Regions from separate parts of the Neorhizobium phenanthreniclasticum genome, predicted to be linked through region 2. Evidence: predicted binding sites of a transcription regulator. Region 2 holds the regulator's gene; the other holds the start of a gene.
What was found. Region 2 encodes PhoB, which activates phosphate uptake and scavenging genes when phosphate is short. Its sites were predicted from a motif close to TGTCATNNANCTGTCAT; they were not measured.
Positions count from the first base shown of each region.

Region 1 (3,379 bases), on a different contig from region 2:
AGCACGGCGCCGGCAAAGAGGAGCGTGGAGGCGACCTGCAGGCGCCGCGCCTTCTTCCGGGTCTTCGCATATTCGGTCTCGAAACCGTGGATCGCTTGGGAAAGATCGCTCATCATCGATGTCCCGCAAATCGGCGACACCGGCCATTCCGGTGCCGCGCCTTTCTCCCGTATCAGCCCTGGCGGCGCTGTTTCTTCAGCCAGTCGCGCATCTCGATGATCCATTCGTAGCGCTTATGGTCGACCTCGATATAGCCGTTCACGGTCGGGTCGCCGGACGTGATTTCCTTGTAGACGGCGGGGTCGTTCTTCGGCAGGTCTTTGACGGCGGTCCTGACCGCTGCGATCAGGCCGGCCGGCAGGTTCTTGCGGGCGGTGAGGGGACCGTTGGTGATTTCCGGCGATTGCCAGATACGACAGATCTGCCCCGCAGCGATCATGCCCTTGGTTTCCATGCGCTGCGGAATGCCGTTCTTCTCGGTATTGATATAGGTGGCAGCAGCATCGAACTGCTTGTTGAAGACGCCCATCACGCCGGTTTCATGCGAGCCGGAGAAGGGAACGGCCGAAAAGAAGGTCTTTGGATCGTAGCCCTGCTTTACCAGGTTGAAATAGGGAACCGCATAACCGGACGTGGAATCCGGATCCGCAAAGGCCAGAACCTTGCCCTTCAGGTCGTCGATGCTTTTGTAACCGGAATCGCAGCGGACGGTGACGACCGAAAAGTAGCCGCTTGATCCATCCTTGTCGACGCCCGCGAGCAGCGGCTCGACGCCGCCATTCGTCTCGGTATAGGCGGCGGCATAGGCCGACGAGCCGAGCGAGGCGAATTCGATCTGGTCGGCGGCCAGTGCCTGGATCACACCGTCATAATTGCCGGCGGTGAAGATTTCGACGTCAACGCCGAGCTGTTTTTCGAGATAGGCTTCGAAGCCCTTCCAGCGGGCGACGCGGTCCTTCTCGTTTTCGCCCGAGAGGACGCCGTAGCGGATCGTCTTGTAGGTCTGTTTCCATTCCTGTGCATGGGCGGAGCCGGCAAGGGCAAGCGCGGCCGTTACGGCCATCGTCAAGAGGACGTTCTTCATTATGTTTCTCCAGGGATTGATTATACCCGGCGCTGTTGCCGGAGCTTGGCGTCACGCCATTGTCGTCTGCCTGGCTTGAGAGCCTGCGGGAGGAGCAATGGCTGTTGATGTCACGGATTCATCGATTTCGAAGTCTGCATCGTCGCCGACGCCATAGATCGAGTTCAATCGATCGCGCGTCAGCTCGTTGGGCAGGCCTTCGAAGACGATGCGGCCGGCGCGCATGGCGATGATCCTGTCGCAATAGGCCCGCGCCGTATCGAGCGTGTGGAGATTGACAAGAACCGTGATCCCGTCCTCCCGGTTGATCTTCCGCAGGGCTTCCATGACGCGGGTCGCATTCGCCGGATCGAGCGACGCAATCGGCTCGTCGGCAAGCATGATTTCGGGACGTTGAACCAGGGCTTTGGCGATGGCGACCCGTTGCTGTTGCCCGCCGGACAGCGTCCCCGCCTTCTGCAGGGCCTGCGGCAAAAGTCCGAGACGATCGAGCGCCTGGACGGCCATGGCCCTCTCCGCTTCGCTGAAGTGCCGCGTTATCGTTGGCAGAAAACCTTGATGCGCGACGCGGCCGATCAGGACATTGGTGAGGACATCCATCCTCTCCACGAGATTGAACTGCTGGAAGATCATGGCGCAGGACGCACGCCACAAACGCAGGTCGCGCCCCTTCAGTTTGGTGATATCGCGCCCATTGAAAAGGATTTTTCCGTTCGAAGGCTCGATCAGCCGGTTGACCAGCCGCAGCAGTGTCGATTTGCCCGCACCGCTTCTTCCGATGATGCCGACCATCTGGCCGGCATCGATGGTCACCGTCACATCATCGACAGCATCCACCTGTCCAAAGGATTTCTTCAGAGAGTATAGTTCCAGCATCTATCCCATCCAAAAAAACAACATGGATTTTGGTCTCCCATCGAAGGGATGGCAGTGCCTGCCTACTGGAAGTATTTCATAGTTGTCGTGCATGACAGAATTATTATATTTCGTGAATTTTCAAAAAAATATTTCAGAATTTTTGAAAAACATTCGAAACTTTCAAATGATTGCTTTATTTTTTGGAATAAATGACCACCTGTCGTGCAGGCCGGGCCTTTGGACCTGGCCTGCAGTGTTCTTCACGCAGCCACTTTGGGACGATTGCCAACGACCCCGTCCGACCAGACCTGTTGCCCCGCTCGGATGGTGGCCCGCAACCTCGGCATTCTGCCTCTTTCCGCAATGACGAGATCGGCGCGCAATCCTTCTTCGATACGGCCGCGATCTGACAGTCCGAGGGCCGCCGCCGGATTCGCGCTGGCGAGCGCCGCGGCAGCCGGCAATCCGCCGTTGCCGATCTCCGCAAGCGCCAGCACGGCGGGCAGGATCGCGGAGGGGTGATAATCGCTGGCGAGAATATCGAGCACGCCGGCCGCAAAGGCTTCACGCGCCGAGAGGTTTCCGGAATAGGAAAGGCCGCGCAGTGCGTTTGGTGCGCCCATGGCGGTCGCAAGGCCGAGGCGACGGGCTTCGGCGGCCACTTCGAGCGTGATCGGAAATTCGCTGATCGCCACCCCGAGGCCGTGCATCAGCGATACTTTTTCGAGCGTGTCGTCGTCGTGCGAGGCAATCGAGACGCCCTTGTTCCTGGCCAGCTCCGCCAGTCCCGTGACGACATGCGTTGCATCGCCATGGGCCTCGCGCTGGGCCATTCGTTCCTTCACCATCTCGACGGCGGCCGCGTAGTCGATCTTCCTCGCCTTCGCCATGTTGCGGGTGTGGATTTCGAGATCGCGATACTGGCCTTGTCCCGGCGTGTGATCCATCAGCGAGATCAGGCCGAGCGCGCCGGCCGCCATCAGCTTTTCGGCGACTTCCACCGCGGATGGGAAAGTGATCTCGAAACGGGCATGGACCCGATGGTCGACGAGGAGTTCGTCACGCATTTTCCCCAACGTCTCGATCATCACGGTCGTATGCTCGACGGAGCGGACATGGCCATAGGTAGCCGGCGTGAAGGCGAGTGCCGCATAGGCGGTGGTGACACCGTTGGCCGCGAGTTTCTTGTCGAGATCGTAGATGCCGAGTTCGAGCGGCATGCGCACGTTGGCGCGCGGTTCGATTTCCTTCTCGATCATGTCTCCATGCATGTCGACGAAGCCGGGCAGGAGGAGCCGGCCATCGCCGCTGATATCCGCATCCAGTACGGGCGTGTCGCGGATCTCGGCGATCAGCCCGTCTTCGATCCTGACGGCCCCGCGTTCTATTACCCGATCGCGCAGGACGATCTCGAAATCACTCAACCACATCCTCTTC
Region 1 is NZ_JBEAAL010000026.1:32,558-35,936, forward strand. Features, by position in the region: gene phnE (phosphonate ABC transporter, permease protein PhnE) at 1-116, opposite strand, end outside; gene phnD (phosphonate ABC transporter substrate-binding protein) at 173-1,084, opposite strand; gene phnC (phosphonate ABC transporter ATP-binding protein) at 1,136-1,960, opposite strand; gene ABK249_RS25965 (alpha-D-ribose 1-methylphosphonate 5-triphosphate diphosphatase) at 2,203-3,372, opposite strand; gene ABK249_RS25970 (phosphonate C-P lyase system protein PhnL) at 3,359-3,379, opposite strand, start outside.
Region 1: the regulator PhoB is predicted to act here: its motif matches at 2,052-2,068, upstream of phnC (phosphonate ABC transporter ATP-binding protein).

Region 2 (3,379 bases):
TCGTGCTTCTGGTATTCCTGATCCTAATGAACCTGGTCGCAATCATTCTTCGCCGCCGCTTCGAGCGCCGTTGGTAAAGGGGTGTGTAATGATGAATAATATCTCAACGACGATGACGACGACGCCGACGAAAGCTCCACTCATGAATGAACCGAAGATTTCCGCCCGTAACGTGCAGGTTTATTACGGCGAAAAGCACGCCATCAAGGATGTCAATATCGATATCCGCCCTCGGTCCGTGACAGCCTTCATCGGTCCGTCGGGCTGCGGCAAATCGACGTTCCTGCGTTGCATCAACCGGATGAATGACACGATCGCCAACTGCCGTGTCGAGGGCAACATATCGATCGACTCGGAGAACATTTACGATCCCAAGGTGGACCCGGTTCAGCTGCGCGCCAAGGTCGGCATGGTGTTCCAGAAGCCGAACCCTTTCCCGAAGTCGATCTACGAGAACGTCGCCTATGGCCCGCGCATTCATGGTCTGGCGCGAAAGAAGTCGGAGCTGGACGATATCGTGTCTTCGGCCCTGCAGAAGGCAGGACTGTGGGGCGAGGTGAAGGATCGTCTCGACAGCCCAGGTACGGGCCTTTCCGGCGGTCAGCAGCAGCGCCTGTGCATTGCGCGCGCCGTTGCCGTCAGCCCGGAAGTGATCCTGATGGACGAACCCTGTTCGGCGCTCGATCCGATCGCCACCGCCAAGGTCGAGGAGCTGATCCACGAACTGCGCGAAAACTTCACGATCGTCATCGTGACGCACTCGATGCAGCAGGCGGCCCGCGTATCGCAACGCACTGCCATGTTCCATCTCGGAAACCTGGTTGAGGAGAACGATACCGACAAGATGTTCACCAATCCGGATGACCAGCGTACGCAGGACTACATCATGGGCCGCTTCGGCTGATCGCCGGTTGCGGGCCCTTTCTGACAATCTGAGGATAAGACCATGTCTTCGACACATATCCTGTCTGCCTATGACGACGAACTGAAATATCTGAGCCGCCGGATTTCGGAGATGGGCGGGCTTGCGGAGCAGATGTGCGCGGATGCAGTGCGGGCACTGGTCAATTCCGATGCCGCCCTTGCCCAGAAGGTGATCTCCGACGACGTGATCCTCGACCATGCCGAGCGCGATATCGGCGACAAGGCGATCGTGACGATCGCCCGCCGCCAGCCGGTTGCGGGCGACCTGCGCGACATCGTCGGATCGCTGCGCATCGCCTCCGATCTGGAGCGGGTCGGCGACCTCGGCAAGAACACTGCCAAGCGGGTGATCGCGGTGCAGGGCACCGGTGTGCCGCGCAAGCTCGCGCGCGGCATCGAGCACCTGTCGGACCTGGCGCTGACGCAGCTGAAGGAAGTGCTGGACGTCTATTCTAGCCGTTCGGCCGAGAAGGCGGAGGCGATCCGCATCCGCGACGAGGAAATCGACGCGATGTACACGTCCCTGTTCCGCGAGCTTTTGACCTACATGATGGAAGATCCGCGCAACATCACCACCTGCACGCATCTTCTGTTCTGTGCCAAGAACATCGAGCGTATCGGCGACCACGCCACCAACATCGCCGAGACGATCTACTACATGACGACCGGCGCCCAGCCGGAAGGCGAGCGTCCGAAGGACGATACGTCGAACACGCTCGGCGCGATCACGGAATAATGGCGCCGAATGACGATGGAATGGTGACGGAGCTAAGACGGAATGCAGCCGAAGATCGCGGTCGTGGAGGATGAGGAGGCGCTGAGCGTGCTTCTTCGCTACAACCTTGAAGCGGAAGGTTATGAGGTGGAGACGATTCTGCGCGGGGATGAAGCCGAGATCAGGCTTCAGGAACGCACGCCGGATCTTCTGATCCTCGACTGGATGTTGCCCGGTGTTTCCGGCATCGAACTCTGCCGGCGGCTGAGGATGCGGCCGGAGACGGAGCGACTGCCGATCATCATGCTGACGGCGCGCGGCGAGGAGAGCGAACGGGTCCGCGGGCTTGCGACCGGCGCCGATGACTATGTCGTAAAGCCGTTCTCGACGCCGGAACTGATGGCGCGAGTGAAGGCGATGCTGCGGCGCGCGCGTCCGGAAGTGCTGTCGAGCGTCCTGCGCTGCGGCGACATCGAGCTGGACCGGGAGACGCACAGGGTGCATCGCAAGAGCCGCGAAGTGCGGCTCGGCCCGACGGAGTTCCGGCTTCTGGAATTCCTGATGGCCGCGCCCGGCCGGGTCTTCTCGCGCTCGCAGCTTCTCGACGGGGTGTGGGGCCACGACATCTATGTGGACGAGCGCACCGTCGACGTGCATGTCGGACGCCTCAGGAAGGCGCTCAACTTCTCCAACATGCAGGATGTCATCCGCACCGTCCGCGGCGCCGGATACTCGATGGAAGGACACTAGGGAGAGCACCGCGATGGGAGCGCGAGTTGTCGTGGTGATCGATGGCGATGAAACGCTGCGCGAAGTGCTGCGGTTCTCCCTTGTCGATGAAGGTTTCGACGTGACGCTGCTTTCGGCGGGCTCCGAGCTGATGGAGCGGTTGGTTTCGAGCCTTCCCGATGTACTGGTGCTGAGTTCGTCCCTTCCGGGGCTGAATGGCATCGAGATCTGCCGAAGACTTCGTACCGAACCAGCAACGATGCGGGTGCCCGTGGTCCTGCTTGTTCCGGCGGAAAGCGAGAGCGACAGGCTGACGGGTCTCGCTGCCGGCGCGGATGACTGCCTCGTAGAGCCATTCCCCTCCGTCGAGCTTGCCATAAGGGTGAAGAACCTTCTTCGCCGCATGCATCCGAATCTTCTGAGCCATATGATCAGGGTCGGAGACCTGACCCTCGACCGCGAAGCACACAGGGTCCACAGGCAGAAGAAGGAAGTCAGGCTCGGCCCCACCGAGTTCCGGCTTCTCGAGTTCCTGATGCGGTATCCGGGACGGGTCTATTCGCGGACGGAGCTGAAAAGGTCGCTCTGGGGTGATGGTGCAACCGTGGACGAGCGCGCCGTCGACGTGCACATCGGTCGCCTCCGGAAGGGCATCAGCCTGGGCAAGGCTGACCAGGTGATCCGGACCGTCCGCGGAGCGGGCTACGCCCTCGGCGACGTCTGAATTTTCTCGCGATCGTTGGAAGGCCTATGCTGCTTTTCTTTAGGGCTTCGCCGAGGGGCCTGCATCTCCTGTTTGTCGTGTCTTGTCAGGCCTGCGAACCACCGAAAGGTCCAGCTGCTGGTCTTGTTGCTCTGTAGCGGGCGAAGGCGATCGCTCCGAACAGGCCGACGGCCGCCGCGCCTCCCAGAATGCTGATCGATACTGCCTGGCCGACCCCCCAAGTTCCCAGCATGACAGCGAACGCAAAGGGGGCAAGTGCTGAGGAAAACTGGCGTGCGGCGGTCACC
Region 2 is NZ_JBEAAL010000009.1:35,042-38,420, reverse strand. Features, by position in the region: gene pstA (phosphate ABC transporter permease PstA) at 1-77, shown strand, start outside; gene pstB (phosphate ABC transporter ATP-binding protein PstB) at 113-904, shown strand; gene phoU (phosphate signaling complex protein PhoU) at 947-1,660, shown strand; gene phoB (phosphate regulon transcriptional regulator PhoB) at 1,703-2,389, shown strand; gene ABK249_RS14405 (winged helix-turn-helix domain-containing protein) at 2,403-3,092, shown strand; gene arsK (arsenite efflux MFS transporter ArsK) at 3,178-3,379, opposite strand, start outside.